Regions from separate parts of the Paenibacillus sp. GCM10027626 genome, predicted to be linked through region 1. Evidence: riboswitches for the same ligand, from Rfam matches in the RefSeq annotation. Region 1 holds a riboswitch; each other region holds the start of a gene.
What was found. A riboswitch is a leader RNA that binds a small molecule or an ion and turns the genes downstream of it on or off. The one in region 1 is predicted to bind cyclic di-AMP.
Positions count from the first base shown of each region.

Region 2: another riboswitch for cyclic di-AMP. It lies ahead of ACFQ0N_RS12310 (C40 family peptidase); the one in region 1 lies ahead of ACFQ0N_RS25380 (3D domain-containing protein).
Region 3: another riboswitch for cyclic di-AMP. It lies ahead of kdpA (potassium-transporting ATPase subunit KdpA); the one in region 1 lies ahead of ACFQ0N_RS25380 (3D domain-containing protein).
Region 4: another riboswitch for cyclic di-AMP. It lies ahead of ACFQ0N_RS01940 (KamA family radical SAM protein); the one in region 1 lies ahead of ACFQ0N_RS25380 (3D domain-containing protein).

Region 1 covers NZ_JBHTHC010000015.1:67,331-72,824, forward strand. The annotation lists gene ACFQ0N_RS25360 (alpha/beta fold hydrolase) at 1-556, opposite strand, end outside; gene ACFQ0N_RS25365 (RNA-guided endonuclease TnpB family protein) at 759-1,835, opposite strand; gene tnpA (IS200/IS605 family transposase) at 1,841-2,239, opposite strand; gene ACFQ0N_RS25375 (polysaccharide deacetylase family protein) at 2,522-3,394, shown strand; gene ACFQ0N_RS25380 (3D domain-containing protein) at 3,552-4,277, opposite strand; cyclic di-AMP (ydaO/yuaA leader) riboswitch at 4,366-4,628, opposite strand; gene ACFQ0N_RS25385 (CBM96 family carbohydrate-binding protein) at 4,728-5,494, opposite strand, start outside.
Region 2 covers NZ_JBHTHC010000005.1:198,888-204,381, forward strand. The annotation lists gene ACFQ0N_RS12305 (S-layer homology domain-containing protein) at 47-343, opposite strand; gene ACFQ0N_RS12310 (C40 family peptidase) at 575-1,045, opposite strand; cyclic di-AMP (ydaO/yuaA leader) riboswitch at 1,051-1,185, opposite strand; gene ACFQ0N_RS12315 (C40 family peptidase) at 1,439-1,903, opposite strand; cyclic di-AMP (ydaO/yuaA leader) riboswitch at 1,908-2,051, opposite strand; gene ACFQ0N_RS12320 (disulfide oxidoreductase) at 2,120-2,530, opposite strand; gene ACFQ0N_RS12325 (DsbA family protein) at 2,547-3,233, opposite strand; gene ACFQ0N_RS12330 (ArsR/SmtB family transcription factor) at 3,343-3,711, opposite strand; gene ACFQ0N_RS12335 (D-alanyl-D-alanine carboxypeptidase family protein) at 3,852-5,090, opposite strand; gene ACFQ0N_RS12340 (heavy metal translocating P-type ATPase) at 5,387-5,494, shown strand, end outside.
Region 3 covers NZ_JBHTHC010000007.1:57,530-63,023, reverse strand. The annotation lists gene ACFQ0N_RS15050 (ATP-binding protein) at 1-1,413, opposite strand, end outside; cyclic di-AMP (ydaO/yuaA leader) riboswitch at 1,754-1,917, shown strand; partial or broken gene kdpA (potassium-transporting ATPase subunit KdpA) at 2,153-3,834, shown strand; gene kdpB (potassium-transporting ATPase subunit KdpB) at 3,848-5,494, shown strand, end outside.
Region 4 covers NZ_JBHTHC010000001.1:390,533-396,026, forward strand. The annotation lists gene ACFQ0N_RS01935 (PadR family transcriptional regulator) at 1-453, shown strand, start outside; cyclic di-AMP (ydaO/yuaA leader) riboswitch at 477-625, shown strand; gene ACFQ0N_RS01940 (KamA family radical SAM protein) at 922-2,046, shown strand; gene ACFQ0N_RS01945 (response regulator) at 2,125-3,741, opposite strand; gene ACFQ0N_RS01950 (cache domain-containing sensor histidine kinase) at 3,722-5,494, opposite strand, start outside.

The DNA of each region.
Region 1 (5,494 bases):
CGCCTTGTGAGCCGCCATAGGCGTAGACACGCTCGCCGTCCACTTCCGGCATATCTATTGCAATGCCGGCAAGCTGAGCCGTATCCAGGAAAATATGCCGGAACAGCAAGTGATCCGCCCCTGCATCGAGGCCGCGGATAATATGTCCATGATGCGTGTTGCCCTTCACACCGCCTGCATCCTCCGAGGAGCCGCCCTGCCCGCGGCAATCCATTGCAAACACGGAAAAGCCTAACGATACGAATGCAAGACGCTCATACCAGTCGCCAGCGTGACCGGTATAGCCATGAAACTGTACGACAGCCGGGTGCGGTCCGCTGCTATTGCGAGGGCGGGCATACTTTACATGGATGCGCGCTCCGCGCACGCCGGTAAAATATAAATCGAAGCATTCCGCAGTCGGTGTCTGAAAATCACTTGGCACCATTTCAATTTGCGGATCAACCGCACGCATTTCGGCTAATGCCCGCTCCCAATATTCATCGAAATCGGCCGGTCGAGGATTAATCCCTGTATACGTTTGCAATTGATCCAGTGGCATATCTAATAATGGCATCGTAATTCTCCTTTATTTCAAGTATTCTCCATCATGTTAATGCTTCTTTTTGTTGATTTGAGACTCCCACGGCTAAAGCCGCAAGCTGACTAATATCAGTGGGATTCTTGAATGACTAAACGTTCTCAGTCCATTTCTGTTTTGAACAGTCTTCAAGATGAGGGCATCTCATTGCCCCTCCTAAGACAGTGCATCTAGCATCTTAGGCTAATTGACTGTTACCATCAATCACAGGTGCATATCGAATATTCATCGCACCAACTCGATCTCGATGGGTTTCAAACCCACATGGACATTTATATTTTCGATCTTGTGCTTTGTTCTTTTCCGAACACTTTGGACACGTTTGACTCGTGTGAGCAGGATTCACATACTCCACTTTTATACCCGCTAAATTCGCTTTGTATTCCACAAATTGAGATAGGCGATAGAATGACCAAGTATGCAAATTCTTTTCGTTTTTACGGCTCGTTCTTGCCGTCTGTCTTATGTTCGCTAATTGCTCTAAGCGAATGACAGAAATCTCATGTTCTACCGCAAATTGCACGATAGCACGACTAATCTTGTGGTCTTGGTCTTTCATATATCGCTGTTCTTTATCATCGAGCTTGCGAATCGCGTTCAATTTCTTTCGTTGACCCAGCTTCTTTCGTTTGGATTGAAATCTACGTCTGACATATTTATTTTGTCTTCCATTACCAAAAAAACAGGTTTGACCATCGTCTGTTACAGCGACGGCGGGAACTTTCAAACCTAAATCTACACCCATAATCTTTGTGCCTGTTTTTTCGCTTGTTGGGACGGTGATGGAAATTTGCGCAATCCATTTATTCGATTTTTGCGTGATGCGAAGTGTACCTAATTTGTGTTTCAGCAAATCAAAATTTCGATTGTCTTTATCGATTAATAAAGCACGAATAGGTGTTTTAGCCGCTTTTCCATTCACCATAATCGGCATTGAAAGATGAGCGAGATCAAAAGAATAGTTTTGATTATTCCAGATGCAGACTGGTTTCTTAAGTACGGGAACGACAGTGAATTTGCTTTTCTTTGCTTTCTTGAATACACTTTTTGCATCCTTGATGGCTTGATTTTTGACCGCACTTGGCAAAGAGGCCGAAATATCCTTACTGGATTTCTTTGTACTTTTCTTTTCAGCAACCATTTCAGAAACAAGCGTATTGATGGTGGAGATGTACGTTTGACTCATCTCACGCAAAATAGAGGCCTGTTCTCTTGTTGGAAGCAGTTTGATTTTAATGGTTATGGTTTGCGACATCCGTTTCACCCCCTTGTTTTTTGTTGTTCGACATATCGTTTAATCGTTTCACTCGATACATTTCCTGCGGTAGATACAAAATAAGAACGTGTCCATAGGCTTGGCAAGTGCTGAAGATGAGGAAATTCTTCTCTCAACTTTTTAGACGTCACTCCTTTGATTTTTGCCATAATATCAGCTGGGCTAAGTGTTGGTACCGTATTCAAAAACATATGGGTATGGTCTTTGTCGCATTCTAAAGCAACAATAACAATGCTTAATTCCTCACCTATTTCTTGTACCAACTGCTTAAATCGTTCCTCTACATCCGTGCGAAGGAATATTTTTCTTCGATATCGAGGGCAAAAAACGAAATGATAGTTAATCAAGGAGACCGTTGTGTTTGTTCGTCTGTATTCGTTCATATATTCATAGTATCAATTTTATTAATAAACTGCAACGGATTTACAATAAAAAAGAGTGAAATTTTCGGATACTTGAAGTACCAAAAACCTTCTGGTTTTAGTGGTACTTCGTATCCGACCTCACTTTCATCCCACACCTAAAGGAGTCGGCTTTCCCGTTCGGAAAATCTGTAAAGAGAATATTTATCCGTATGTATAACCTGGCTGTTCTGTGGGAAACTGTATTGACGTTCAATTGATCTAAAGGCCGATCGGCATTCGAAAAGGAGGCTTGCTGAAATCATGCATAAAACATACCTTATCTGCCGCCGGATCACCATCCTGCTTGTTGCTATCGCTATTCCAGCTTCTCTATTCGGAACCCTTCCCCAGCTTTATGGTGCTCACCTCAAACAATCAAAGCCGTTTGCCGATTCGCAGCTTATTAATAAGCCTCCGACAGACGACGCAGCTATAAAAGCATCGGCCAACCAACGTAAGCGCAAAAGAAAAACTTTGACATGGACGGAGCTGCACAAGATGTATCCGGGTGTCTTTTTCTACGGCGGATCGCGTAATTCAAAAAAAGTAGCTCTTACATTCGACGACGTGCCTGATCTTAAATATACGCCGCAAGTTTTGGATATTTTATCTAAGCATAGGGTGCCGGCTACCTTTTTTGTTATGGGCACGAGGGCTGCTAGATACCCTTCTGTCGTGTCGCGCATCCGCCAGGAAGGGCATATGGTCGGAAATCATTCCTATAACCATCCGTCATTCCCGCGCATTAGTAAGCGGCAATTTCAACAGCAAATATCGCGGACAGATGAAATACTGCGCCCGCTAATCGGTTACAGTCCACGGTTTATTCGTCCTCCATACGGTGAAATTACCGCAGAGCAAGTGGAATGGGCGAAAAAAAACGGCTACATTATTGTCAACTGGGATGTAGATTCAGAGGATTGGAAGGGGATCGGCAGTAATAGGGTGCTGCGCAATATACAGAGGACTTTGCAGCCAGGTTCAATCATTTTACAGCATGCAGGCGGCAGCGAGGACTTGTCCGGTACAATTAAAGCACTTCCCAAGCTTATTGAAATGCTGCAAGATAACGGCTACGAGATCGTGCCGCTGCCTGAGCTGCTTAATCGCTCAGTCGACCGCAAAGTCCGATGACAAGCAGCTTTTGGATGTGAGAAGAAACGGCTGATGCCGTCCTTGGCGCGAGGCAAGTTTCTTCCCCTGAAATTTTATAGAATTTATCAGCTAAAACATATAAATTCTATAAAATCAAAAAAGCGGCACACTTTTCTCAAAGTGCGCCGTCCTTCCTCTATTCCAAAATATATACTTTTACATATTGAATTCCGAATGTTCTCGCTTTTTGTTGGGATTGTGGAAGAAAGATATCGATCTTATTCCCTTTAATGGCTCCACCCTTATCCGATGCCGTCATAATCATTCCGCCTTGCGGCAATCCATCATGGCTGTAGCCGGTCACATATACCTTGCTGCCTAGCGGGATCACGTTAGGATCAACAGCGATCGTTCCAAGTTTCAAGGGGTTGCCTAAGTAGTCTACAGCTCCCCATCCCCCATTTTCCGAGGGATCTGCTGTGTAGGCGCTGGCCTTCATCTGCAGTACGTTCGAATAGTTAAAGCTTCGTCCACCCAGATTAAGTGTCGATGACTTCTTGCTTGCTGCTGCCGCTACTGCATTGCTGGCAGCGGTTTTGGCGGTTTTGGCACTTTCTGCTTTTGCCGCATTCAATGTAGCTACGGTCTTGAGCGCTGCAGCTGCGTTCGCTTCTGTATCGGGCTCGTTATTCTCATCCGGAATAACAATATCCAGCCCTTCATAAATGTTCAATGGATCGATTTCCGAATTTGCTTGAACTAATGCATCGACAGATACCCCATACTCGCTCGATAGCTTCCAGAAAGTATCGTCATCACTTGCTTTATGAACCGTAGCCGCGCTTGCAATCCCCGCTTGTGTCATTATCGCAACACCAATCACTACGGCTGCCATGCTTTTCTTCCATGCTGTCTTGAACAAACTGGTCTTCCTCCTTCGTTTACGGTCACTCGCGCAGGGAAGCTGGCAAGTGCCGTCATCGTGAATGGATCGGACTGCGAACTGCTTTTGATCCTTTCAACATGTGGCCTACGAGGTTAGCTGTCGGATTCGGGTCGAGGAGTCAACCCTACACAAATTCACTTAGCCGGCGACTGCTGCATGAAATTTGTGATTCACCCCAAAGCGCAATGTGTGTGTGTCACATTAACGCAGATTCCGATTGCCCGCCCTGGTCTGCTGCCATGACCGAGAGAGGCTTATCGGGATAACAATGTCTATTTGACACTGTTATTCATTCCCCCGCACTTTTCGTTTCGGCTCGGGTATGAGAATATCATATCTCTTCACGAAAAATAAATAGATATTTTCCTAATCTGCATGAAAAATTTTTAATGATCCGCGTCGTTACTGGGTTTGAGCGCGCTTTCACTATTGGAGGCATGCCGTATACACCTTAAGGTAAGGGCCATAGCCTGCGCTTTCCTTGCTGCGCAAAGTAACATTGCGCGCTCCTTCCCCATTCACTCCTTGAAGAAGCGCAATATTAACATCGGCTCCAGCTTGCTGGCACTGTTTGACATACTCGGTCACATCGGCTTCCCGCCATTCATAATGCCGATCGACTGGCACCGAGCCCAGTTGCTCCCGAACTTCCGGCTTGGTATCCCATGTTACGTCCTTTTCTTCCCAGTTTGAATCTGCTCCAAACAAATATAAGTCCGTTTCATCTCCTGCTGTATCTTGTACAAGCGCATAAATATACAACTTTGCTTGCTCAATCGTCCCCTCTATTTGCCCGAGCGGAAAACGGATCAGTGCTTCGCGCCGATAGTCAGGATTAAGATCTCCCTTGACGATCAGTTCAGCGCTGGAACCAAAGTTGGTTGCCGCCGCTTTGCCGCCCTGCACATACGTATCTGCTGAAGCTGCGATGCGTATACCGCCGTCATCGACACTTACATCAACGGCTGCCCACTTCCAATAATGCTCGTGCAGGGCTTGGGCTATGATGGTTGCTGTCCCGGCCTCTACTGCTCGGATGACGCCGTCATCACCAACTGCAGCAACTGCCGGATTGCTGCTGACAAAGTCCAATTTCACTTGATTAATATCCAACGGGGTGCCACTGCTCAGCGAAGCCTTCACTTGCAAGACGGCAGAATCGCCAATCTTAAGCACCTGATTACTTGCCTGAA
Region 2 (5,494 bases), on a different contig from region 1:
ATGTGTAACCTTACTTCATATACAAAGTATTGTCAACTACTTTTTCTCATTTTTCTGCCGACAGCTTGCTCCATAACTGATAAATCGCCTGAGCGCTCTCCGCTCTCGTCGTTCCTGTTGTTGGCGCAAATTTCCCGGCAGCGCGGCCCTGCATCAGTCCAAGCGCATTCGCATCCGATACCGCTTGCTTCGCCCATTCCGGCGCTGCGGCCATGTCCGTAAACAACGCAGCTGCATCATCTGCCCAAGCTGCAGATCCTGCTGAATATGCATAGGCTCGGACAAGCATCGCTGCCTTGAACGCATCTGCCGTCGTGAACACCGGGCCGGCTTCGGTCATCATCTTTTTAAATTCGCTCTCGGATGCGGACAGATGTCCCGGCTGCTGCTCTCAAAGACATCCGTATTGCAATCTACGAGAAGCTACCCGCTAACGAACCTGACAAGCCTTATTTGGCTCAAAATGGGGCCTTGTTGATGATGCCGCGCCGTAGCATGAGTTTTGGTCACACCAGCCAAAATTTTATATCAAAAAAGCCTCTTACCGACTGCCGGTAAGAGGCTTCTTGCTTATCTATTGTGGAAACATCTTCTGCATAACATCCGTATCGTCGACGACACGTCTTGCTGTTACGAAGCGCTTGCTGTAATAATCCTCGGATAACTTATTGAACTTGACGCCTTTACTGCTGGAGGAATGCGCAAATTGCCCATCTCCCATATAAATGCCGACATGCGAGACTCCGCTGCCGCTTGTATTGAAAAATACCAGATCGCCAGGCTGCAGATCCTCCTGTGCGACTTCAATGCCTTCCTTGGACTGCGATTCAGACGTCCTAGACAGCTTTACATCGAATTGATTGAATACATACAGAATGAAGCCTGAGCAATCGAAGCCTTCGGCTGTCGTTCCTCCCCATTTGTACGGCGTGCCCATTACAGCATCGACAGCTTCAGATAATGACGCTTGACTTGCAAAAGCACTTCCTGCACCTGCTGAGAATAGAACTGCAGCACCTGCCACTGACAATATCCACTTTTTCAAAACGATTATGCTCCCTTCGGCGCCTACGAGGTTAGCTACGGATTCGGTTGAAGGCTCCCTATCGTCTACACTCTAATCAGACGAATTCACCCAAAATGGTTCCCCCGTTTTTCACACAGAAAATTCGGCAAAGTATTGGACTACCCTACATATTAGGATAAATAATTCGCAAAGGATGCGGCATTTCCTCCCAGAACAAAAATTAAAATTCTTTCATTTTGTTCTCAGATAGCGAAACGACAGTCCGTCAAGGGCCGTATGTGGTCGGCCGACCGCCGTCATGCAACGAAACACCGCCCGCTGGGAGCTGGCACTCGGTGCGTTCTTGCACGCAAAAAGACCGCCAACGCGGCGGTCTTACTTGCTTATGGAAAGATGGAGCAATCGCATCTCTTATGCTTTGACCATCTTGGCATACGTTTTCTTGCCTACTACACGACGAGCAGTCACATACCGCTTCTTGTAGTACGAATCGCTCAGCTTGCTGATCGTAACGCCCTTGCTGCTGGAGGAATGGGCAAACTTCCCGCCGCCAACGTAAACGCCGGCATGGGATATGCCTTTGCCTGAAGTATTAAAAAAGACGAGATCTCCTTCGCGAAGATCGGATTTGGCGACTTTCTCGCCTACTGCAGCCTGTGACTTGGAGGTTCTTGGCAAGCTGACATCGAACTTATTGAAAATGTAGCGAACAAAACCCGAGCAGTCGAATCCTTTTGTTGTTGTGCCACCGTATTTATAAGGCGTGCCTACAACCGCGTTCACAGATTCTTTGAGCTTAGCTTGACTTGCAAAGGCGCTGGTGCCTCCGGCAAAAATCGTCATCCCAGCTAAAATCGATAGTACTGCTTTCTTCAAACTGACGTTCTCCCTTCATTGCCTACGAGGTTAGCTGTGGGGTTCGGTTGAAGGTCCCTATAACTCTCTTGCTAAAACAAGAATTAATTCACCCAAGTGTTGGGTCCCCCGCTCCTTCTTGATCAGAAGAATTCGGCATGTTCCAGTTCTTTTGGTCTTACGCTTATAATTCGATTTTTACCGTCAATTTCCTGCCCATTTTTTATTAGAATCTTTTCATTTATCGTTTTTTGTCATAAAGAGCAGCACCGAAATAAGCGTAAAGGCAACAAGCGCCAGAAAGGGAATCGTAATAAAACCGAAGTAATTAATGTATTGCGTGCTGCATGGAACGCCGTTTACACACGGTTTGATGGAGGCAAAACCGGGAACTTTTTGCTCCAAATAATGGAACAGTGAAATACAGCCGCCGATAATCGACAGTGGAAGCACATATTTCTTGATCTTTCTGTCGTTTGTGTACGCAGCAATCCCTAACAGAATCGAAAGCGGGTACATCAGTATACGTTGATACCAGCACAGCTCACATGGAATAAATTCGCGTATTTCACTAAAATATAGACTGCCCAGCGTGGCAACGACCGCTACCATCCAGGCCAAATAAAGTGTATACTCCCGCAGCTTCATGGTATCCCCCCGGTTATTAACTTCCTTGCTCCTTTAGCTTATCTTCAATCACTTTAACGATGGCATCGTAATCCATTGGCGACTGCAGTACCGAATCGTTGATCATGATCGTCGGCGTCGCGTTAACTTTATATTTGTCAACCAGTCCTTTGTCAATTTCAACCTGCGGCAGCGCGGCTTTTTTCTCAATATCGTCCTTCAGCTTGTCCAGATCAATCTTCGGTTCGACAGCAGCTGCAATCTCCAGCACCTTGTCCATCGTTAGCCATGTTGTACTGTCGCCGTGAGCAGGCTGTGCGGCAAACAGTGCTTCATGGAACGGCCAGAACGCATCCGGATTCGTCGCCCAGATCGACTCGCCGGCCAGTGCCCCCGTAATCGACTCTTCTCCATGGAATGGCGTATTGATAAAAGCAAAGGTCACCTTGCCCGTATCGATATAATTTTCTTTTAGCTTCGGATAGATATTTTCTGACCATAAGTAACAAGCTGGGCATTTGTAATCCCCGAATTCAACAATTTGCACTTTGGAATCCTTGCTGCCGGCAGTCGCTTGATTGGAAATATCAGGCCTTCCTGCTGAAGAGGTTTGCTCAGTGGGCTTGTTCGATGCTTGATTCAGCATGTACAAAATAACAAATAAAATAACGATAATTGCCGTAAAAATTACCAGATTGCGCGGACTCTTTTTGGTTCCTGCCATTCCTTTCGTTCACCCCTGCTATATGTTGGTTGTCCTGCTTTGCACCAGAAGACGAGGATATTGGCATCCGGCGCGCCGAGCATCGCCTGCAACATCCTCGCCAACCGTTTTAATCATGCTTCAAATGCTGCAGCGTTTGCAGAAAAATCTCCTCCACATGACCGTCATCCAGCGAATAGTAGACGGTCTTGCCGACCTTGCGGCGTTTGACAATGCGCATATTCCGTAAAAAACGGAGCTGATGTGAAACGGCTGATTGCCCCATTCCGAGAACCTGTGTAAGATCGTGAACACATAGCTCCGATTGAAGCAGCGCATGTATCATTTTCACTCGGGTCGGGTCTCCCAACGCTTTGAACAGATCGGCCAATTGCACTGCTGCAGTCTCGCTGATCAATTGTTCCCTAACGTGCGCAACATCGGCCTCCGTACCGCCACAAGTATCATCGCATGCGTCCTGCGTCACTTTATCCGTCATAATTCTCTAGCGTTCCTCCTGCGTTCAGCATTGTCATCCGTGTCCCATTATAACATACAAGCATCGGCGAAATCAGCCGACCTGGCGCGGTCTGTGACAGTTAGGCGAAACTTGCGCTACATCCGCCCGGCGGGCTGATGCTAGAAGCCGCTCCGTCGCTTCCGCTGCCACCTCAAATAACCGATCCAGGCAAAAATGAGAGCAAGCACCATCCAGGCAAAGACCTTTAGCCAGCTCAATACATCGCTTGACCGCTGATCCCCAGCTCCTTCCTGGGAAGCCGCGCTATCGCCCGTCCGGTCCGCGCTCTCTTCTGCCGGAAGCGGCAGGGGCTGCATATGGCCCGCCTCAACAATGCCGAGCGAGGAGATGACCGATAGCGTTCCTAAATCGTCGATTTGCAATCGAGGGGTTTCCCCTTTAGGCAAGACCGCCCAGATTGGCTCCTCCGCCGTATACTCAAGTGAATGAGCGGCTGCATATCTGGTATACGTCTCCCCCTTGTCAAACAGCTGCTTGGGCTCAAAGCCGGCAAAGCCGTAATCCAGCAGCTTTTCCATATCGAGGTACAGCTGCTTTACTGATGGCGCTTTCAATAATACGCCGATTAGCTCCATACCATCCCGCTCAGCTGAGGCGACGAGCGTATAACCGGAAGCATTGGTAAAGCCGTTTTTCACCCCGGTAGTTCCCTCATATCTGCCCAACAGCTGATTATGATTTTCCAAATCGGATGTCCATTCCGCCCCTGACCAGGGCCGCTTTTTCGTCCCGACTATAGAACGGAACTTTTCGTTTGCCATCGCATATTGGGCAATATGCGCCATATCGGCTGCCGTCGTATACTGCAGCTCATCCGGCAGTCCATGCGGATTAGTAAAATGGCTGTTGTGAACCCCGATCTTCTCTTGTATAAATGCATTCATGCGCTCGGCGAACTTCTCCTTCGAGCCGTCAATATATTCAGCAACTGCAGTTGCCGCATCATTGCCCGAATTAATTAACATCGCCTGAATTAAATCGTCCAGCGTCTGCTGTTCGCCTTCGGCCAGATACACGCGTGTCCCGTCCTCATGGCGCGCTTCCTTGGAAATCGTCACCATGCCGCTTAAATCGGTTCCGGACTCCAAAGCGACTATACCTGTAATAATTTTCGTTATGCTGGCAGGATACATCGCTTGATCGGCATTCATTTGATACAACACCGTGCCTGTGCGGCGATCCATCAAATAGGCGGACCCAGCTTCGACTTGCGGCTGGGCCGGCGGTTCCGGCCGCTCCTGCTCCGCTGCATGTACAACGGCTGAGGGTATAAAATAAATGAGCAAACCGCACGCCGCCAGCAGAGCCGCTAAGCCTCTAAAAAAAGGAGGCGGCATATAGGAAATAACACCTCCAAATTCAGCGTCACTTTCTCGATTTTATAGAATTTATAAGTTTCACGAGGGTAAATTCTATAAAATTTCAGGGGAAGAACCTTGCCTCGCGTCAAGGACGGCGTCAGCCGTTTCTTCTCATTTAGTATAGCAAATTGATGACAATTAAACCAATACGACGTATATGTGGATGAATCCCCCCGGCAACGTGCAATCTAACAAAAATGGGTTTGACATTTTTCGCATTTTGGAATATCATATGAGCAAATGTTCATATATTAACGAAGGAAGGAAACGCCATGAATGAGTATCGGGTAAAAGGGCTGTCTTGCGGCAATTGCGCGCAAGAACTGGAACGCCAGATCAAGCGGCTCGAGCACGGCGAGACTGCTCAGCTCATCTACACA
Region 3 (5,494 bases), on a different contig from region 1:
AGCGAGCCCCAATCCAGTACCAGTAATTTGCCTCGCTTTATCTGAACGGTAAAATTTTTCGAAGATCCGGTCGTATTCATACTCGTTCAGTCCGATCCCTGCATCGGAGACAGAAATGACAATCATGTCTTCCCCTATCCGTACGGACAGGACGATCTCACTGTAATCCGGACTATATTTGATCGCATTGCTGACTATATTGACCAGCATTTGCTCCAGCAGCACTTCATCGCCCAGTACGATGATGGGGCCGTCATCCGGCAGCTCGGCGCGAAGCTTGCGATGCTGCTGAAAGTCTTTGACTTGCGATAACGTGACGCCGATCAAATCTTCCACATCGCACCAATTTTTCTTCAAACGCAGCATCCCGCTCTCAAGCTGTACCATACTGAGCAAATTCACCACCAGCCGATTCATCCGAAGTGCGCCGTCCCGAATCGTGCAAAGAAGCTCCATTCGATCTTCCGAAGAGAAAAGATGCTCCCCTTCGATAAGACCGGTTGCCGAGCCGATGATGGCTGCCAAAGGGGTGCGCAGCTCATGGGAGACAGAGTTCAGAATAGCGGTACGAAGCCGTTCCGATTCTGCCGTGATTTGCGCGATTTTGGCTTCCTCCGCTAGCTTGAAACGAGCGATTGCACTGGCCGCTAAGCTCCCGAGAGCCTCAAGTAGCCGCTTTTGCTCTGTTGTGATCTCGGTCCGCTCTTGTTTCGGATAAAGTGCCATGACGCCATATTTGCGGTCCTCGGTCTGAAGCGGAATGAAATAACCCGTGACTTCGTGCAAGCGCGAAATCCTCATTCCCGCCGCCTCGCCACCGTGTTCAAACAACCGCGCCGCAACAGAGACTTCCGCATTCTCTTGCCTGTAATCGGGAAGATTGGCGGAACCATGGGCAAGCGCCAACTTGTTCCTGTCATCCGCCAAATAGATCGCAATTTCCATGTCAAAGGTCTGCGAAACCTGCCTAGAAAAATTGTCCAGCATGGAATGGATGTCCGCGTTCGCGCTCATCTGTTTGCTAAGCGCGTACAGGGCAGCGGTGTGAGCCTCCTTTTGCTTCGAATAGAGGACCTGCTGCTTCAGCCTGGCCGCCAAGCTGCCTGTTAATGCTGCAACCGCCAAATAAACGCCAAATGAAACCAGATAGCGCAAGTCCGACACGCTAAAGCTCAGGACAGGAGGTACGAAGAAGAAGTTGAAGGCCAAGACACCCAGGATTGCCGCGTAAAAAGCAGGGCCCAGTCCCCCAAAGACGGCACTGAAAAGAACCGGGAGTAGATAGATAATGGCAATATTAACTAAATCAAACGCAAGACCAAATGGTTTTAATACCATTGTCAGAAGAACGATCAGCACAGTCGTGCTTATGTAGGATCGCAGCGGCGTCCATACCGTATTCAGTCCAGGCATAACGAACCACATCCTGCTCTTTTTTTCAAAATATAAGAAAGTATAAGTTTCACCATATACATGGCTGCCTCGCGCCAAGGACCGCGTCTGCCTTTTCAGCTTGGAAGCTCACTCTCTAGGTTACCGTAAAAAAGGAGTAAAAGAAACAGGCGTAAGGTGTAAAAATTCCATAAAAATGATTGAAAAGCCTTATAAGAGTGAGAAAAACCGAGAAAAATGAAGATCTTCTGCAAAGCTTATCTTTTGCCAACCATAAACGCTATATTTTAACGGTTATACAATTGTTCTTCGCTTTACAGGTTTTTGGTCTAGGAGTAACATACGATCCATGATCTGAAAATGATTTACATCGCTGAATTCTTCGTTTGAAACGAAGGAGCGGGGGAACCAATTAAGAAGCCGGGCATACCGGCTTCATGGGGTGAATCGCCGGTAAATCCGGCGTAGGGTGACTCTTACGCCCGAATCCGGCAGCTAACCTCGTAAGCGTCTTTAAGAGAGGCAACAATTGTCGTCATTAGACACAGTGTTTTTCCTGTGCTTATGAAGCTGACGAAGAGTTCCTCTTCTGAAAGCTTCTTTTTTGTTGCCAAAATCAAGAAATCGGGATTGGAGGGAGAACGTTCATGATTGTAGTTGCCATTTTTACCGTTTTTATCTTTCTGTATCTTATTTTTGCCTTGGCGAACCCGGAAAAGTTTTAATCGCTTTTTATGAAAATGTTTGAGGAGGGCACGATATGGCCATTTTGCAGCTGATAGCGGTCATTCTGTTTTTAATCTTTCTGGTCAAACCTTTGGGGACGTACATCTTTCATGTCTTTTCCGATCAGCCCAACCGGACGGACAATATATTCGGACCGGTCGAGAAAATGATCTACAGGATAGCCGGTTTGAAAAATCGTGCGGAAATGAGCTGGAAACGGTACACGCTCAGTTTGATCTTGACCAATGTTGTCTTGGTAGTGGTCAGTTATTTGATATTACGCATGCAGAAAGGGCTGCCGCTCAACCCGAATGGCATAGATAACATGGAGCCTGCGCTTTCTTTTAATACCGTCATCAGCTTTATGACAAATACGAACCTGCAGCACTACAGCGGTGAAACGGGTCTGTCCTATTTTTCGCAAATGGCCGTCATTATGATGATGATGTTTGCATCGGGGGCAACCGGCATCGTCGTAGCGATCGCATTCATTCGGGGTCTGACGAGCAAAGGAAAAACGCTCGGCAACTTCTTCACCGATTTTGTCAAAGCGCACACGCGCCTGCTCATCCCGCTGGCTGTCATCGTGACGCTGGCGCTGGTCGCGCTGAAAGTGCCGCAAACGCTCAATCCGACCGTTCAGGCGACAACGATTGAAGGCGAGACGCAGCAAATTGCGATCGGTCCGGTAGCTTCCCTCGTATCGATCAAGCACTTGGGAACGAACGGGGGAGGATATATGGGCGTTAATTCGGCGCACCCGTTCGAAAATCCGAGCCCGCTCACGAACGTGATCGAGATGCTGTCGATGTGGTGTATTCCGGCCGCGCTTACCTATACGTTGGGCAGATTCGCGCGAAATCAAAAACAGGGCTGGATTATTTTCAGCGCGATGCTCGTGATGTTTGTCGCTTTCCTCTCGCTTGCGTACACAGCGGAAATGCGGGGGAATCCGGCTCTCAATGCGCTTGGAGTCGATGCTTCACAAGGGAATATGGAAGGCAAGGAAGTCCGGTTCGGGGTTGCGCAGTCTGCCTTGTTTACGACGGTTACGACCGCGGCGACAACCGGGTCCGTCAATAACATGCACGATACGTTGACACCGCTGGGCGGTCTTGTCCCGCTGGTGCAAATGATGCTAAACTGCGTGTTCGGCGGCGAAGGCGTGGGGCTGGTGAACATGCTCATGTATGCGATATTGGGCGTCTTCCTCTGCGGGTTGATGGTTGGCCGTACGCCGGAATTTATGGGCCGCAAAATTGAAGCCCGCGAAATGAAACTGATTGCCATCGCGATACTGGCTCATCCGTTTATTATTCTAGTGCCGACGGCCATTGCCTTTTTGACGGACTTGGGGAAAGGGGCCATCAGCAATCCCGGATTCCATGGCATATCGCAGGTGTTGTATGAATATACGTCTTCAGCTGCAAATAACGGCTCCGGCTCGAAGGTCTGGGTGACAACACGACGTTCTGGAACATTTCAACGGGATTGATCATGCTGTTCGGAAGGTACGTTTCCATCGTGGCACTGCTTGGTGTTGCCGGTTCCTTAGCGGTAAAGCAATGGGTGCCGGAAAATATCGGAACGCTCCGTACCGACACCAAAATGTTTGCGGGCATTCTCATCGGGACGGTATTGATTATCGGGGCATTGACCTTTTTGCCAACCCTTGCGCTCGGCCCGATTGCAGAGTATTTGACGCTCCAGAAATAGAAGAGGTGAAACCATGAGTACGAAAAGAAGAAGCATGCTGTCTGCAGTGATTGTTAAAAAAGCGATCGCGGACAGCTTCATCAAATGCAACCCGGTCAGCATGATGAAAAATCCGGTCATGTTTGTCGTGGAAGCGGGAACGTTCGTCGTATTGCTGATGACGCTCTTTCCTGGATTTTTCGGTACCGAAGGACGCACCGGTTTTAATTTGTCCGTCTTTCTCATTTTATTGTTTACCGTGCTATTTGCAAACTTCGCTGAGGCGTTGGCCGAAGGCCGAGGGAAAGCGCAAGCCGATACGCTCAAAAAGTCGAAGAAAGAAATCACGGCGAATAAAGTGTCCGGTAACAGCGTAAAGGTGGTTCCTTCCACGGAACTGCGCAAAGGAGATATTGTGGTTGTTTCCCAAGGGGAGACGATTCCGGGGGACGGAGAGGTCATTGACGGTCTGGCTTCCGTAGATGAATCGGCCATTACCGGGGAATCCGCTCCCGTCATTAAGGAAGCAGGGGGCGACTTCAGTTCGGTAACCGGCGGTACGAGGGTCGCTAGTGACCGGATCACCGTGCGGATTACAAGCGATCCCGGCGAAACGTTCATAGATCGGATGATCGCGCTGGTCGAAGGTGCAAAGAGGCAGAAAACGCCAAATGAAATTGCGCTGAATACGCTGCTTGTCAGCCTGACACTGATTTTCCTGATCGTCGTAGTGACGTTGGCTCCGCTGGCCGATTATTTGGGAATCAAACTGGAGGTCCCCGTTTTGATCTCGCTGCTCGTGTGTCTCATCCCTACGACAATCGGCGGCTTATTGTCCGCAATCGGCATTGCCGGGATGGACCGCGTGACCCGTTTCAATGTACTGGCTATGTCAGGAAAAGCGGTTGAAGCGGCAGGGGACATCGATACGATGATTCTGGACAAAACCGGTACAATTACGTTCGGGAACCGGATGGCCAGCGAATTTATCCCCGTTGGGAATGAATCCGCGGCGACGGTAGCTGAATGGGCGGCCGTCAGTTCGGTGAAGGATGAAACGCCTGAAGGTCGATCCGTGCTCGAACTGATGAAAAAAGAAGGGTACGCGTATCCTGAGGATGCCGCCGCCGGCGCAGAGTTCATTGCATTCAAAGCGGAGACTCGCATGAGCGGCATCGATTTGCCGGACGGACGAAAAGTTCGCAAAGGCGCGGTTGATGCGGTTAAACGTTGGGTCAGCGCGCAAGGGGGAATAATTCCCGCTGATTTGGAAAGCAAAGGAAACGCCATCGCATCGGCAGGCGGAACGCCGCTCGCCGTTGCAGTCGACAATCGCATTTACGGCTTGATTTATTTGAAGGATACGGTGAAGCCAGGCATGCGAGAGCGATTCGACCAGCTGCGAAAGATGGGTATCAAAACGATCATGTGTACGGGAGACAATCCGTTGACGGCAGCGACGATTGCACGCGAGGCCGGGGTGGACGACTTTATCGCCGAGAGCAAGCCCCAAGACAAAATTGCCGTCATCAAGCGCGAGCAGGCGGCCGGCAAACTGGTAGCGATGACCGGCGATGGCACGAATGATGCCCCCGCATTGGCGCAGGCAGACGTGGGGCTTGCAATGAACAGCGGCACGACCGCCGCTAAGGAAGCGGCCAATATGGTCGACCTTGACTCT
Region 4 (5,494 bases), on a different contig from region 1:
CAATTGAAAAAGGACGGCTACATTGCCTCTGTCGAAGTAATTAGCAGCGGGAGCAGGCCCGACAAGACCATCTATCGAATTACGGATGCGGGAAAAGAGCTGTTTCATCGACTGCTGCTAGAGCAGATGGAGGGAGAGCCGCACCTCAATCATCCGATGTTTATTGCGCTCATTTTCGCATCCTATGGTGATCAGGCCAAAATTGCGGAGATTTTGGCGCAGAAAATGCCGCAATGGGAAGCAGAGGCCGAGCAGATGCTGAGGCTTTACGAGGAGCATGTCGGTCAAGTGTCCCGCGCGGTCCTGCATACTTTGTGGGTAGGCTACGAGCATCTGCTTACTGAGCTGAACTGGCGGCGGCGGCTGCTCGCGGACGCGCTGGCCGGCAGGCTCAACGAACGGGGAGAGGGACTGAAGCTCAAGCCTTATGAGGAGGCTGACAGCCCGATTTGACTTTTCGGGCGAAAATGCATTAAAATGGATCCATGCTTAATTTTCGGATATGCACAATATTCGAGAAGCGGGGGAACCAGTTCAATTGGGGCGAATCATTCATGGAAGTGAATGTAGGGTACCATCTACCCGAGTCCGTCAGCTAACCTCGTCAGCAATGGATGGGTCTAATCAATACTGGTGCGAGACTGCCTTCATGACAGTAGAGACCCTTGTACAAGGGTCTTTTTTGTTCTTTATTGACCACAAAGGATGTATATCGTTCCAAAATTTAGGGATGGAGCATTCTTATTGGCAATAAAGCGGTCTCATGTTTTCGAAGCGGGTTTGTTTGGCAAACCTGCATGCCGCTCATCCTCGAAGAACTTCGATCGAAGTTTTTCTCACCCCTGCTGACTTTGACGGGCATCCGATGCAAGAGCTGGGCCTCCATCGTTTCAACCAATCTGAGTACAAGGAGAGGGTACGATGCAGAAGGCCAAATATTTGACGAACATTAACCAGGTGACCATGCTGCCGGAGAGCGAGCGTGAAAGGCTTAAGCCGATCACTGATAAATTCGTGTTCCGAGTCAATGATTACTACTTGGGATTGATCGACTGGGACGATCCGCATGATCCGATTAGAAAGCTAGTCATTCCGAATGAAGGCGAGCTGAAGGAATACGGGCGATGGGACGCGTCAGATGAAGAGACCAACTATGTTGTGCCGGGCTGCCAGCATAAGTACCGGACAACCGCTCTGCTCATCGTCTCCGAGGTTTGCGGCGCCTACTGCCGCTACTGCTTCCGCAAACGTTTGTTCCGCAATGATGTGAAGGAAGCGATGTCCGATGTAACGCAAGGTTTGGAATATATATCCAAACACCCGGAAATTAATAATGTGCTGTTAACAGGGGGCGACAGTCTCATACTTGGGACGGCCAAGCTCACCGCCATTATCCAGCGTCTCCGCGAAATTGATCATGTCCAAATTATCCGTCTAGGCTCCAAAATTCCTGTCTTTAACCCAATGCGCATCTACAATGACGATGCATTGCTCGAAATGATCCGAACCTACTCCAATGAAGAAAAGCGCATCTATGTCATGGCCCATATTAATCATCCGCGTGAAATTACCCCAGAAGCAAAAAGAGGCTTTAAAGCGCTGCATGACGCAGGCGCTATTGTCGTCAACCAGACGCCTGTGCTGAAAGGCATTAATGATGATCCCGCTGTGCTTGGCGAACTGCTGGACCGCCTGTCGTGGGCCGGTGTTACTCCCTATTATTTCTTTATTAACCGGCCGGTTGCCGGCAACAGAGACTTTGTGCTCCCGTTGAAAGAAGTGTATCGCATCGTAGAGAAGGCCAAAGCAAGAACCTCCGGCTTGGGCAAGCGTGTAAGGCTATCGATGAGTCATACATCAGGCAAAATCGAGGTGCTGGCGATCGAGGACGGAAAAGCCTATTTAAAGTACCATCAGTCGCGTGACGACAACTACGGAAAATTTATGGTGCTGGATTGTCCGGATGATGCGGAATGGTTCGATGATTTGCCGGGCAATGAACAATACTGGGAGCGGCCAAAGGTGAAAATGCAGACGGCTCCGTAATAACCGGGCGATAGCCTGAAGGCGATCCGAACGCCGGATTCGGCGCTCGGTCGGCTCGCGGCTTTACAAGCCGCAGCTTCAATCGGCAATTTCCCGTTCTTTACGGTAATTGCTGGGGCTTACGCCAACGGCTTTGCGAAAGACATGACAAAAATAATTTTGATCGTCATAGCCAACCATCTGAGCAACGATATTGATTTTGCATGAAGTCGTTGCAAGCAGCTCTTTGGCACGCTTCATCCGCACTGAGGTGATGTAATCGCTAAAGCTGCTGCCAGTCGTTTGCTTGAAACGCTTGGAAAAATAATTCGGGTGTATATAGTAAGTGTCAGCAACCCATTGCAAATTAAGATCGGCAGCATAGTGATCGTCAACATACTCCCGGACAGATTTAATGATGGCGTCTGATGACCGGTCGCCAAAACGGTCTGTCGTCAAATCGGCCAGCTTCTGCAGCTGATTCAGCAAAATCGCCTGCAGCCCGGTCCAGTCGGCGGCCTCCTCCAAATCGGTCAGCGGCGCTATCAAAAAGGCAGCCGGCAGCCGTACTCCGCGCTCCCGGCTGTACGACCGCAGCAGATGAATGACCTCGGTGTAAAAATATTCGATATGCTCGTAGCAGCAGGCCGGCGATAGCGCCGTCTTCATCAGCTGGATAACTGTATCTGCGAAGTCGGCTGCTTTCCCTTCCTCAAGCATGGCAACAAGTGTTTGTTTGGCCGGCTCGTGCAAGGCGGTGAATGGAGCGGGCTGGTGCCCGCCCGTAATCTCGCTTCTACCGAATAGTTTGCCGTCACCGGCTAGCAGGCGGTTTTTCAATCTTTTACCCGCTTCTGCGTAGGATTGCGCCAAGTGATAAGGGGATTCCTTCATGCCGCCGATCCCGATAGAGAGATTGATTTTTAGCCGTGCCTTTACCCATTCCAGCAATCGCTCCAGTTGATCGCTAATTTCCTGCAGCATTGCACTGTGCTCACATCCGATCAGCACCACGACTTCCTCGCGTTTATAAATATGATTAAATACGACAACATCAGCAGCCGGCTCGCGGCCGCAGTCGGCGAGCAGCCCGTTTTGAATGACATTATGGACTGAAAACCTGGCCAAGGCCAGCTCCTTCTCATCGTTCATTGTTGTGGCGATTTTGGCCGTTGCAGTGCAGTAGAGCGGCCAGCCAAGCAGCTCCGCCGGAACTTGCGCGAGCTTGAGCTGAGGCTCAAGCAAAAAGCGGGTATGGCGATGATCATCCGGCCGCAGATCGCAAAGCGGGTAGAGCTTGCCTATTTCCTCCAAATAGGCATAATAGCTGGCTGACTCGCGCTCTGCACGCAGCTCGGCGCACACTTCCGTCAACAAATCATTCAGCTTATCAGGGTCAACCGGCTTAAGCAAATAGTCTTTTACATGATGCTGCAGCGCCTCTCTTACATATTCAAACTCGTCATATCCGCTTATTATAATGAACTTCAGGGCAGGATAGCGGCTGCGCGCCTCGCCAATAAACTGCAATCCTGTCATGCCGGGCATGCGCACATCGGTAAGCACAATATCCGGCTGATATTCGGTGAGCAAACGCAAAGCCTCGAATCCGTCGGAAGCCTCACAAGAAAGGGTGAGCTGCAGGGCTTCCCAATCGATCTTGCTAATAATACCTTGACGCATTAGCGGCTCGTCTTCAATGATCATCAGCTTCATGGCGATCGCCTCCCGTTATTAACTTCGGAATGGTAAATTGGATGCAGGTTCCGCACCGCGGCTCGCTCATTATGGTTACTTGCGGCTTGCACCCGGCATAAATTTCGATTCGCTTAAATACATTCATTAGACCGATCATTGGTCTTGCTCCCGCCCGTTCAGCATAGTCGGACCCGCCTGCCAAACGCTGCTGCAGCTGATCGCGTATTTCCGCCTCCATACCGGCGCCGTTATCTGTAATGTCGAACTTCAGCTGCCGGCCGTTGTCATGGCTACAAATCGCTAGGCTCAGCTCTTTGGGGCCGATCTTTTGCTCCAGACCATGGATGATTGCATTCTCGACAAGCGGCTGCAATAGAAACTTGGGGACGGTCAGTTGCTTGAGCCGCTCCTCGACTTCAATCGTATATTGAAACTGACTGGCAAAGCGCAGCCGGTAGATCGATAAATATTGCTCAAGATGGGTCACTTCCTCCTGAATAGTGGCGGTACTCCCGCCATTCAAGTTATAGCGCAGCATGCCTCCTAGTGCACGGCATATGTAGCCGATGCGCGGCTCCCCGTTAATGGAGGCCATACTGTCAATCGTACCGAGCGTATTGTATAGAAAATGCGGATTGATTTGCGATTGCAGCGCTTTCAATTCGGCTTCTTTTTTAAGCAGCTCCGTTTCATAAACTTTAGTAATCAGCGCGCGAATTTCTGTCGTCATTTTGTTGAAGCTGTACTGGATGGTAGAAAACTCATCTTTCCCTTTCACTTGGATCACAGCGTGGAAATCGCCCATTTCGACCTGCTTCATTTTTTTGTTTAGCAGCTTGAGCGGGCGGGTTACGCTTGCCGCAATCGCCGAACCGATCAGCATGGCTATAAAGAAGCTCAGCAGCGCGATCAGCAGCACCGTCTGCCCGTAGCTGTTTACTTTGTCGGAAATCCGCTGCAGCGGGGCGCGGCCGAAGATGAGCCAGTCCGCATTGGCCAGCTGACGATAGAAGCCGATATACTGCTCGTTATTTTCCGCGAAGGAAAAATGGTTAGGGTGCCGCCCCAGCGACTGCAAATACTCGTGAAATAAAGGCTGATCGGCGATGGAGCTGCCGATTAGCTCGCTATTTTCAGCAAAAATAATGCTGCCCGCTTTATCTGTGATATAGTAAGTGCTGCCTTCCTCGTCATGCAGACCTTTCAGCGCATTGGTGAGAACCGCCGGGTTGACATCAATCTTCAGCAGGCCGACGGGGTGCTGCGCGCTTGCCGTTATCCGCCGCAGCTGCTGCACATAGCTGATCGTACTGACAGGAGAAAGCGAGCTTCTCGTTGTCGTCAGCGAGACCGCCCACAATGGCGTGCCCTCAAGCTTGTGCGCCAGCTCGCCGACGCGCTGCAGCTCTTGTTTCATTAAAGCTCTCAGCTCGGGCTTCTGATAGTAGACGCTGGAAAACTGCTCGCCATTTAAGCGGGCGATCGTCACGGAAGAAATGAGCGGGTTTTGAATCCGCTGCCCTTCAAGCTTGTTGTTGTAATATTGCTGATCCTCAAAGGTTGGAGGCGTATCCAAAAACTTTTGCAAAGAAATATCGGAAAAATAACCGAGCCCGATCATGCTGACCGTTTTCAGGTGAAGGTCGAGCGTATCGGCGGTCTGCTCAATAAGGCGGTTCAGACCTTGCAGCGTGGATGCCTGCAGCTCGTCGCTCATCATTCGATAATAAGAGAAACCCATAATGACAGAGGCGAGACTGATGACAATGAA